3 regions of the Lysinibacillus sp. Y5S-8 genome follow, and region 3 is predicted to be linked to each of the others. Evidence: riboswitches for the same ligand, from Rfam matches in the RefSeq annotation. Region 3 holds a riboswitch; each other region holds the start of a gene.
What was found. Region 3 has a riboswitch for thiamine pyrophosphate ahead of thiT (energy-coupled thiamine transporter ThiT). Riboswitches for the same ligand answer to the same signal wherever they lie in the genome.

Region 1: linked by a shared signal. The riboswitch ahead of thiM (hydroxyethylthiazole kinase) and the one ahead of thiT (energy-coupled thiamine transporter ThiT) in region 3 are both predicted to bind thiamine pyrophosphate.
Region 2: linked by a shared signal. The riboswitch ahead of thiW (energy coupling factor transporter S component ThiW) and the one ahead of thiT (energy-coupled thiamine transporter ThiT) in region 3 are both predicted to bind thiamine pyrophosphate.

Annotation. Positions count from the first base shown of each region.
Region 1 is NZ_CP145889.1:3,490,934-3,494,906, forward strand. It holds gene V6670_RS16950 (acyl--CoA ligase) at 1-1,590, opposite strand, end outside; TPP riboswitch at 1,781-1,878, shown strand; gene thiM (hydroxyethylthiazole kinase) at 1,970-2,737, shown strand; gene thiD (bifunctional hydroxymethylpyrimidine kinase/phosphomethylpyrimidine kinase) at 2,725-3,549, shown strand; gene thiE (thiamine phosphate synthase) at 3,539-3,973, shown strand, end outside.
Region 2 is NZ_CP145889.1:886,174-890,146, reverse strand. It holds gene V6670_RS04100 (ABC transporter substrate-binding protein) at 1-255, shown strand, start outside; gene V6670_RS04095 (MFS transporter) at 469-1,665, shown strand; TPP riboswitch at 1,732-1,839, shown strand; gene thiW (energy coupling factor transporter S component ThiW) at 1,931-2,431, shown strand; gene V6670_RS04085 (VWA domain-containing protein) at 2,667-3,973, opposite strand, start outside.
Region 3 is NZ_CP145889.1:3,989,402-3,993,374, reverse strand. It holds gene V6670_RS19590 (SMC family ATPase) at 1-1,430, shown strand, start outside; gene V6670_RS19585 (hypothetical protein) at 1,472-1,594, opposite strand; gene V6670_RS19580 (DUF4870 domain-containing protein) at 1,650-1,973, opposite strand; TPP riboswitch at 2,101-2,208, shown strand; gene thiT (energy-coupled thiamine transporter ThiT) at 2,345-2,905, shown strand; gene map (type I methionyl aminopeptidase) at 3,067-3,822, shown strand; gene V6670_RS19565 (hypothetical protein) at 3,856-3,973, opposite strand, start outside.

The sequences.
Region 1 (3,973 bases), 500 kb from region 3:
AAATGATGATGAATGGCATTGCTTTGTTTCTTGTTGTCGTAATTCAACTCGTCGAATTTTTCCAGAGGATGTTTTGGGTAGCTCTTCGACAAATTCAATAGCACGAGGATACTTATATGGGGCAGTCAATGATTTCACATGACTTTGAAGTGTTTGAATAAGTGTTTCATCACCAATTTCACCATTACGAAGAACAATAAATGCCTTTACAATATTTCCTCGCACTTTATCTGGACTGGCAATGACAGCAGCTTCTTTCACAGTTGGATGCTTCATCAAAGCATCCTCTACTTCAAAGGGACCAATTGTATAACCGGAGGAGATAATGACATCATCTCCTCGACCCTCAAACCAAAAGTAGCCATCTTCATCTTTGTAGGCACGATCTCCTGTTATATACCAATCACCACGGAATTGTAAATTTGTACGTTCAGAATCATTTAAATATTTTTTAAAGAGAGCTGGTGTTTCACGATGAACAGCAATATCACCCACCTCTCCTACTGCAACGGGATTGCCGAAATCGTTAATAATATTAACGGTGTTGCCAGGAGTAGGTTTTCCCATTGAGCCAACTCGCGCCTCCATCCCTACCATTGTACCAACAAGTAATGTATTCTCCGTTTGACCATAGCCATCTCGCACTTGTAAATGGAATGTTTCTGAAAATACGTTGATAACCTCACTATTTAATGGTTCACCTGCTGATACAGCTTGGCGAATTGCATGTAAATCATATGCTTGTAAATTTTCAAGTGATGCCATAAAACGATATTCAGTTGGTGTACAGCATAATACATTGATTTTGAATTTTTCAAGCAGTGCCAAATAGGAAACCACATCAAATTTACCTTTGTAAACAAATGCAGTAGCACCACTGCCTAATGTAGCGAGAAAAGGACTCCATATCCATTTTTGCCATCCAGGTGCTGCTGTTGCCCAAACAATATCATTTTCTTGTACACCTAACCAATGTGGTGCTGTTGTTCGTAAATGAGCATAGCCCCAGCTGTGTGTATGTACCGCTGCTTTCGGGTTACCTGTTGTGCCGCTTGTATAGGCTAAAAATGCATTATCAGTACTTTTTGTCGGAGTCGGATTTATGTAAGTTGTAGGTTGATGGTGCATTTTTTCTAGTAAAGGCTGCCAAGGCTCATGTGCTTGTCCTATGACAAATTGCTGTATGCCCTGTAAATTTCCAACTTCATCAAATTGTTCAATATAGGGCTCATAGGCAACAACCCCTTTAGCATTCGCGTGATGAATGCGATACTCAATATCTTTTGTTCTTAACATTTCTGAACTTGGAATGATGGTTAAACCTGCTTTTAATGCTGCAATATAAACAATATATGCTTCCACTGAGCGTGGTACCATCACTAAAATCACATCACCCTTCGTTAAACCTTGTAAGGTGAAAACATGTGCTGCTTGATTCGCTTTTTCCATCAAATGTGCATATGTAATAAATTGTACAGCTTGATTTTCTTCATAAATAATTAAAGCATTTTTCGTTGCATCCTGAGCATATTTTTCAATTTCCTCTGTTATGTTATACCATTCTGGTGCAACTAAATCTTGTCTTTTCATGGCAAATGCCCCCTTTTGCTATGACACATTATAAAACTCCTTTTTCAGTATTTTCAATGGTTTGCGCTTAATTTAGGTAAAGTCATGACAACTATCATACCTAGCTATATGGCATCAGTCACGTTTTGTCGATAGGAAAACTAGCTATTGAATACAAATGAAAAGTATGGTACATTTTGGTCAACTAAAAGCAAAATTGCAGGGGGACTCGAAAGAGTTGAGAAGGTAAAACCTGACCCTTTGAACCTGTTAGTTAATACTGACGTAGGGAGCAACAGACATCGATTTTTTCAGATGAAAGGCTCTTTTTCGTGTATTTTTACATAAAAAGAGCTTTTTTGCATGCTTACGTCCATCCACAAAGGAGGACAAAAACAAAATGATATTTCAAACAATTCGTCAACAGCAACCACTTATTCATTGCATCACAAACTATGTGGTGGCAAATTTCCAAGCAAATGGTTTATTAGCATTAGGTGCTTCGCCCGTTATGGCTGACGATAGCCAAGAGGTTGAGGAAATGGTAGCAATGGCACAAGCTTTATTAATTAATATTGGGACACTCAATACTCGCACCAAAAACGCCATGCTGTTAGCAGGAAAAAAAGCTAATGCACTTGGCATTCCAGTTATATTAGATCCAGTTGGGGCAGGGGCTACAACTTATCGCAAGGAAACCGTTCAATACTTACTTGAAAACATAGAATTTGCCGTAATTCGCTGTAATATCGGTGAGCTTGCGGCTATAGCCAATGTAGATTGGCAACAGAAAGGTGTAGATAGTGGTCATGGCTCCATGTCACTGGAGACGGAAGCATTACTAGTGGCACAACGATATAATTGTATCGTTATTGTAACAGGTGAACGTGATCTTATAACAAATGGTGAGCATAGCCAGTGGATAGCTGGTGGCCATCCACAAATGACAGAGGTCACTGGTACTGGCTGTTTACTTAGTGCGTTTTGTGGTGCTGCCTATGTCGCAGGTAACAAGCCATACCACCAATTAGCAGAAACACTCACTTACTATAAAAAAGCAGCAGTACTAGCTTCTGCATTCACTGCAGATATCGGTGATTTTCAAATAGCTTTGCTTAATGCTATACATCGTTTATCAAAGGATGGTGAAGCATCATGCATATTGTAACGACGATTGCTGGATCAGATAGTGGTGGCGGTGCTGGTATACAGGCTGATTTAAAAACATTTCAGGAATTAGAGGTGTTCGGCACTTCCGTTATTACAGCTTTAACTGCACAAAATACAACAGGCGTGACAGGTGTTTTCCCCATTGACATTTCGTTTGTGGAAAAACAATTTCAAGCGTTAGTCGAAGATTTTCCAATTGCTGCAATGAAAACAGGCATGCTTTATTCCTCTGGTATTATCCAAGCCATCGCACGCATGATCGGTGAATTAAACATACCACTAGTTGTGGATCCCGTGATGATTGCAAAAGGTGGAGAAAGCTTATTACAGCAAGAAGCTATTGAGGCGTTACGCTCATCTTTACTACCACTAGCTACGATTGTTACGCCAAATATACCCGAAGCAGAGGCTCTCACGGGGAGAGCCATTCGCCATTTTGAGGATATGAAACAAGTGGCTCAAAGCTTTTTACAGCTAGGTGTACAATGCGTCATTCTAAAGGGTGGGCATTTAGCAGAACCACTTTATGCCATTGATTATGTATTTTTCAAAAATGGACAGTCTTTTTCGATGCAGTCTCCACGAATCCAAACAAAAAATACACATGGTACTGGCTGTACATTTTCAGCAGCACTCACTGCTTTTCTTGGACGAGGTTTAGCGATGGAAGAGGCTATTATCGAAGCTAAAAAATTTATTCAATTAGCGATTATGCATGATTTATCCATCGGCAACGGGCACGGACCTACAAATCATTTCGCTTATCAACAGCATAAGGAAGCCTGTGAGGTAATCATTCATGAAACGTGAGGATTTACAGCTTTATTTTATTATGGGGACAGGCAATGTTTTTCAACAAGATCCCATCCATCTCCTCGAAAAGGCATTGCAAGCTGGCATTACGATGTTTCAATTTCGCGAGAAAGGGTCTGTTGCCTTAACTGGATTAGCCTATGAACAATTTGCACGCCAATGTCAAAAACTTTGTCAGCAGTATAATGTACCGTTTATCGTTAATGATGATGTAGAGCTCGCTTTGCGACTTGGTGCTGATGGCGTTCATATTGGACAAGATGATTTAGATGTTGAAATGGCACGTAAAAAAATCGGGAACATGATACTTGGTGTTTCTGTACATTCACAGGAGGAATTACAAACAGCTATAGACCATCATGCTGATTATGTAGGAATTGGTCCAATCTTTGCAACAACATCTAAAAGTGATGCACAACCA
Region 2 (3,973 bases), 1.6 Mb from region 3:
AATATCGACGGTGCCCATGCCTTTATCAATTTCATGCTAAGTGCTGAATCAGGTGCACAAAATGCCGATTATGTAGGCTACTCTACTCCTAATATCGCTGCTATGGACTTAATGGATGAAGAAGTTGTTTCTGATGAACGCTACTATCCTTCTGAAGAACAACGCGATACATTAGAAGTTTATAAAAATTTAGGACCAGATTATTTAGGGAAATATAATGAATTGTTTTTAGAATTTAAAATGAGTATTCGTTAAAGCATATAAAGGTCTATCGATGAATTTTTATTTTGTCGATAGACCTTTCTCTATTATCTTCCTGCACCTATTGTCTGTTTATTGTTTTCTACATCGTGGATTGGCATTGCTGCACTAGCAGGTATGTTTCATTTCAGACTTTCAACCGATATGATGATAGGATATCTTATGATAGACTTTAGTATATTTGATTATAAAAAGGGGGTTCATTCGATGACCCAGCAGAAGTCCAATAAGGCGGCTTTATATATTTTAATGTTTAATATGTTTATCGCAATGGGGAGTATTGGAATTATTATTCCTGTCATGCCAGAGTATTTAAAAATATTCGGTGCAGCAGGACAAGTTCTAGGTATGCTAATTGCAACGTTCGCCTTAGCTCAATTCGTATTTTCTCCAATTGCTGGGAATCTTTCGGATCAGTATGGTCGGAAAAATTTAATTATTTTCGGTCTTATTGTGACAGGTCTTGCACAAATCGGTTTTGGTCTTGCCACAGACGTCTGGATGCTATTTTTAGCACGCTTTTTAGGCGGTCTAGGTTCCGCATTTGTTGCACCTCCTATTATGGCATTTGTAGCTGACGTTACTACCTACGAGGAACGTGGAAAAGGTATGAGTATGTTGGGTGCTGCTATGTCACTTGGCTTTATGATAGGGCCAGGAATAGGTGGTTTCTTAGCAAAGGTTAGTTTACATTTTCCATTTTTCACGGCAGGAGTTGCTGCCATACTTGCATCTATTTTATCTTATTTTTTATTACCATCTACTAAACCAAACACTTCACATGACAAGCAAAGGCAAGAAAATCTGGCGAAGCAAATGGCTCGTTCCATACATATGCCTTATTTCGTTATGCTCATTATCATGCTCGTGTTCTCGTTTGGAATTGCCAACTTCCAAACAACCTTGTCATTATTTGTGACAGAAAAATTTAATTACACACCCGTAGATATTGCGATTATTTTAGTTGTCGGTGGTGCTTTTGGGGTAGTTGTACAAATGTTTGTAATTACACCACTTTTTAATCGCTTTGGTGAAATGAAAGTTGTGTTAGTCAATTTATTTATTGCATCTGTTGCTATTTTCTTAATATTGTTTGTATCTGGCTTCGCTCTTATATTAGTTGTAGCAACTATTTTCTCTACAGCAACAACACTAATTCGTCCTGCTGTAAATACACTAATTTCAAAGCTTGCAGAGAAAGAACAAGGGTTTGCTGCGGGCTTGAATAATGCTTACATGAGCCTTGGCAATATGATCGGTCCAGCCTTAGCTGGTTTACTATTTGACTGGAATATGAACAGTCCATATATATTCGGATCTATCATATTATTAGCCTGCTTCTTCCTTGCACTCATCTGGACATTGAAAAAAGCACCTCATCTAATGCATCCTGATACGAAATAGTCAGAAAAATCATTGACTATTTTTAACATTATGTTACAGTAATGTTGGTTAATAAAATTGAATGATATTTACCACTAGGGGAGCCTTTAAAAGGCTGAGACGTATATGATGATGTACGGACCCTTTGAACCTGATCTAGTTCATACTAGCGGAGGGAAGTGGCGCTACTTGCTATTGTCATTGTCTATGCAAGGCCGCTTCCTATTGTTTAAAGGAAGCGGCCTTTTAATTTCCCTCATGATTTTATTCAAGAGGAGTGAACCTTATGTCAATTCGTAAAATGACAATCATGGCTTTATTAGTAGCTATTGCTGTAGCAGGATCTACCTTTGTATCCATACCAACAGGCATCGCACGCGCCTACCCCGTTCAGCATGCTGTTAACGTAATAGGAGCTATTATACTAGGACCCGTGCCAACAGTTCTAGTTGCCTCTGTGACAGCCATCATTCGTATCTTTACTGGTACAGGCTCTCTTTTAGCGATTCCTGGTAGTGTTATTGGTGCATTGTGTGCGGCCCTTGCCTACAAATACAGTAGAAAACCATGGCTAGCAGGATTCGGCGAAGTTTTTGGCACTGGTATTCTAGCTTCACTTATTGCCGTACCCTATGCAAAATTGCTTATGGAGACATCCGTAGTCGCATTATTCTTCATGCCAGCCTTTTTAACATCAAGTACCATCGGGGCCATCTTAGGTGTTATGGTGGCTAGCACTTTGCGAAAATCGGTACTAGTAAAGAGTTTTAATTCTTCGCTTTATTGAGTGGTGCTGAGTGCTTTTTGATTTTGGAAATTCTTTAAGATGTGCGAGAAGATTCCTTTTCTAGTCTTTAAGTTTCTTTATGAGCGTCTCTCTCCTCTGAGAGGCACTTTTCGAAGGCTACACTTTGTCAATCACCTTTGCACCATTTTCCTAGCGGAAACCACCATTTTTTAAAACCTCAAAGCATTTAAAAAAGCAGTGCAAAATGGAATGATTTTGCACTGCCTTCACTATATTATGATCGTTTTTTCATACCCTTTAATAGCTGGGCTACGTTCGTGTCTTCTGCTTGTACAGGTTTCTCCTCAATTGGCTGCTCTTTTTTATTCGTTTTTGTTAGGAAACTCCACCCAAAACGTCTTATGGTAATATCCATAAAGAATAGAAGCATACTTGCTAAAAGAAGCCATGTAGCAATGTTTTGTCGATCCGCTCCTTTAGTTGTAAAGTCACGGAACACATCTTGTGGTTCCTTTAAAACAGCTCCCCCTGTTTGATTTGTTAACTCTTCAACCAGTTTTTCATTAACAGGGAGCAGTTCATACTCAGCACTATAAGGAACACTTAGACCTGCCTGATAAATGGCCTGCTGCTCATCCGCTATACGGAAGAAAATCAATCCAGGTTCGGCCTGTACAACAGCTCGAACTTGGGAGGCTGAAATGGTTTCTAACTGAGTTTCTAACTCCTCCCCTGCTTCATTAACCGCTACAATGTCTAAAAATGCGGCTTCATTTGTAGGGTCTGTAATCATAAAGGAGCCATCAGCTTCTAATCTCACATCATAGGCAACATCATTATAGCTTGGCAACATTTGTGAAATAAGCGTCTGCCAAAATGTTCCCCAGTCCTGCCATCTTGCCCAATCTCCTGTCCATTTACCCGTTGAATCGGATGTAAAAGCAAATGTTTTACCGAGTCCATATTGCCATTGTGCTAACACAGGATCTTCCTTCTCACTTTCTGCAATTACGGTTGTCCCTTGCTTAGCTGTCGTTCCAATATAAGCATTCATTTGAGGGACGCCATTGGCAAATAGCGAATTCCATCCTGCGGCATTATAAATTGCTGGATAAAACGGATTATCCTCAATATAGGTGCGAGAAATCATAGCTGTTTCACGAGATAAAATAGAAGGAATGGTTTGTTCATCAATGACATCATAGAACCGTCCACTACCCATATCACTAAGTGCTTCGAGTAAGTTAGCATCAGCATCTTGTCCAATCGCTACTGTTGATAAAGTTATACCATTTTCTTTTCCCTCAGCAATTAAATCCTCATAATTCCCAGACTGTGATTGCCCATCGGTTAAAAGAATAATATGTTTACGTTGCAGCTTTAAATCGGCGAGATTTTCATAGGCTTTAGCTAATGAACTATAGATTTCTGTTCCGCCTCCTGGTGTTACTGATAGAATGGTATCCACTGCCTCTTCTTTACTTTTAAGAGGTGCGGTTTCTATAATTTCCCAAGGACGATCATCGAAGGCGATAAAGCCTAATGTATCCTCATCTCGTAGCATTTCAACAGAACGTGCCG
Region 3 (3,973 bases):
AGGCTTCTTCAGACGAGCGTATGTATCTAGAGAAGGCAGCACTTTTGTCATCTACGCAACAGCTTCTTCAAGATACATATCAGCAGCTAGAAGCACAGCATATTAAACAAGAAGACCGAGCACAGCTCATCGCTACTTTACACAAGACGGAGCAAGAGATTGCGAGCTTAAAAGTTGTCCATCATCAACTAGCAGATATGCGATTTAAGCTAAAGCATCAACGTGATAGAATAGAGCAGCTTAGAAATAAACAGATGGAATTAGAGCAATATTTAGCTGAGCAGATGAAAGAATGGACAAGATTACAAGCGGTTGTAGAAGAACAGCTCAAGCAGATGCCAGCCAATTTACCAACATTACAGCAATTAAAGCAACAACTTACGGATGTTAGTAAACAGAAAATGGACTTGCAAAAAACATGGCAAGAGAGTCAAGAAAATTTGCATGTCGTAAAAGAAGCGACAAGTAATGCAAAACTAACTGTAGAAATCGCCAAACAATCTTTTGAGGAATTACAACTCAAAATGAATGAAAAGCGGCAGCAATTTTCAGCAAGCATGCAGGAAATCGGCTTTGACAGCTATGAGGAATACGCAGCTGCCAAACGGAGTGCGATCCAATTAGAAGCACTTCGCAAAGTATGCAGTGACTATGCTTTACAGGTACATACCCTGAAAATCCAAATAACTGAAGGGGCTATGTATCTTCAAGGGAAAGAGAAGCAAGATTTAGTGGTGATGGAAGCAAAAGTAGAACAACTTCGTACGGCGTATGAGGAAGCATTTAAACGTTTGCAACAGATGAATGGTTTTGCACAAGCCTGCCAAGGCTTTATAAAAAAAGTGGAAGAAACAGCGAGAGAGCTTCAGTTACTTGAACAAGAAGCTGGTCGAGTAAAGGAACTCTATGGATTATTAAACGGACAAAATTCGAAAAAGCTGTCCTTTGAGCGATACATTCAAATTAATTACTTAGACCAAATTACCGATGCCGCTAATATTCGTCTTTATCACTTATCAAATGGTCAATTTGAGCTTAGACGTTCTGATAGACTAGAAAAACATGCGAAGCAAAGTGGGCTTGGGCTTGATGTATATGATGCCTATACGGATCAATTACGTGATGTGAAAACATTATCCGGTGGCGAAAAATTTAATGCTTCCTTAAGTCTTGCTTTAGGAATGGCAGATGTCATTCAAAGCTTCCAAGGGAATATTCATATTGAAACCATGTTTATTGATGAGGGCTTTGGCTCGCTTGATGAGGAATCTTTGAATAAAGCAATTGATACATTAATTGCTTTACAGGATTCTGGTCGTATGATTGGCGTGATTTCTCATGTGCCTGAATTAAAATCAGCGATGCCATCGGTCTTACATGTAGAAAAAACATTGAATGGACATAGTCAAACACATTTTGAAGTGAAATAAATAAAAGGCGTATTTCCAAAACAAGGGAATACGCCTGCTGTTTATTTTTTTCGAGGGGTGGCTGTAGGTGTTGTCCCTTTTTTTGCAGCCATTACTTTTTTTACGATAGGAATAACAATAGGTGCTAATTTTACGGCGGTTTTCACAACATTTGATACTTTCATTCAAAAACAGCTCCTTTTACAATTACTACTACCTGTTTCGCTTAAAAATGAAACATTAACGAATAACACGAACAGCTTGAATAATATTCCATATTACAATTCCTAGTGAGACGATGGCATAAATGGCAAACGAAACGAACCAAATAATCAACATCGTATTATTGCCGGACGTTGGATCCAAATTAAATGTAGAAAAAACAAAGACAATAAAGAACAGGATGCCGAAAACAAAAGGAATTAAATGAGAGATAAGTGCACGAATTGAATGTCTTTTTACGTCACTATCTTTCGTAATAATGTACACAATTAATGGGACGATAAAAGGGGCGAAGAAAATACTTAAATAACTAAAGGCAGATAAAATTTTTTGGTTCTCCATAGTTGTACCTCCTTTTTTAATATTTACGCATGAAAAACAGCAAAGTTTCAAAAAAATAATATATGGAAGAGGTTGTAATCCTTCTATCCTTTGCGTACAATGAGAATGTTCAAATAAATTCAGATGTAACGACCACAAGGGGAGCTGATGATGTCAGCTGAGACTGGGCACGTAATGCCTTGACTCTTTGAACCTGTAAGTTAACGCTTGCGTAGGGATGTGGATAGAAACCGACACTAGTACGATGTGAGGCTCTGTCCTGGCATCGTTTTTTCATTCTTGAGGGAATAAAAAGGTGTCAGAAAGAGACATATCAGCGCATTTCTATTCCTGCTCTTGTATCCTACATCGGAACAAAGGAGAGAATATATATGGATAAAAAAAGACTATTAATGCTTGTGGAGATTGCGATATTTGCAGCAATCGGTCTTGTGCTTGATCAGGTTTCCTTTAAAGTATGGGCACAAGGTGGCTCTGTTAGTCTAGTCATGGTACCTATTATGTTAATAGCATTTCGCTGGGGCTTAGTAGCTGGGCTAACAACTGGATTACTCGTAGGTGTAATGCAAACCATGTTTGGTGCTACGATTGTGCACTGGCTACAAGGATTCCTTGATTATGGTGTTGCTTTCACAGTTGTAGGATTAGCGGCGGTTGTGCGTGGACCCGTGTTGGCGGCTGCCAAAAATGCCAACAAAACAAAAATGGCACTTTACATTATATTAGGTACGGTGCTTGCGGGCTTCTTACGATATGCAGCCCACACGATGGCTGGCGCTGTATTTTTTGCAGAATATGCTGGCGATCAAAATGCATGGATCTATTCCATCATCTATAATGGTACATATATGCTACCAGCAACTATTTTAACGGCAATTGTAGGCGTTCTTTTATTCACAGCTGCTCCACAATTAATGCAAAGAAAAGCATAAAACATGCCCCTCACATTTGTGAAGGGGCCTTTTTGTCGCAAATAACTCTTTTCGCACTTCGCAAAGTAAGGAAGCATACAATATTTAAAGCGTTTATCGTTATACGCATAACAAGTTATGTTATATTAAAGTATAGATATTAGATGAAAGGGACGTTATACATGATTGTAAAAACGCAAGAAGAGATTGAAGCTTTTAAAAAAATAGGACGCATTTGTGCTGAAATTCGTGAAGCGATGAAAGCTGCCACAAAACCAGGTGTTACAACATTGGAGCTAGATGAAATTGCTGGCCGTATGTTTGCAGAGGCTGGTGCGATATCTGGTCCAAAGGGAGAATATGATTTCCCAGGGTATACATGTATTAGTGTCAATGAAGAAGTGGCGCATGGTATCCCCGGAAAACGTGTTATTCAAGAAGGGGATATTGTAAATATCGATGTTTCTGGTTCATTAAATGGCTACTTTGCTGACACTGGTATTTCATTTGTGGTTGGTGATGGCTATGAGGACAAAGAAAAGCTATGTCGCGTTGCCAAAAGCGCCTTTGATCGAGCAATGACAAAGGTAAAGGCTGGGTCTAAATTAAATCAAATTGGTAAGGCGGTTGAACGTGAGGCGAATGCTAATGGCTTAACAGTTATTATGAATTTAACTGGTCATGGCTTAGGTCAATCTTTACATGATGAGCCGAATCACATTTTAAATTACTATGATGCATGGGATTCTACAATTATGAAAGAAGGTATGGTGCTTGCGGTTGAGCCGTTTATCTCAGCGAAGGCAGAGCATATTGTAGAAGCTGGTGATGGTTGGACATTCATTACACCTGATAAATCACTTGTAGCTCAAATTGAACATTCAGTCATTGTAACAAAAGATAAACCGATTATCCTAACATCATTAGACGAAGAATAGAATGCAATGAAATGAAAAATCCTGCTTACCAATTTATTTTTGGTAGGCAGGATTTTTTTTAATAAATAAAATACCAACAAAGAGAACACCACATAAAAAGAAGGCGGCTGTAGTGACAAGTAGCTCATCAAAACCATTATGTAAGGCGATT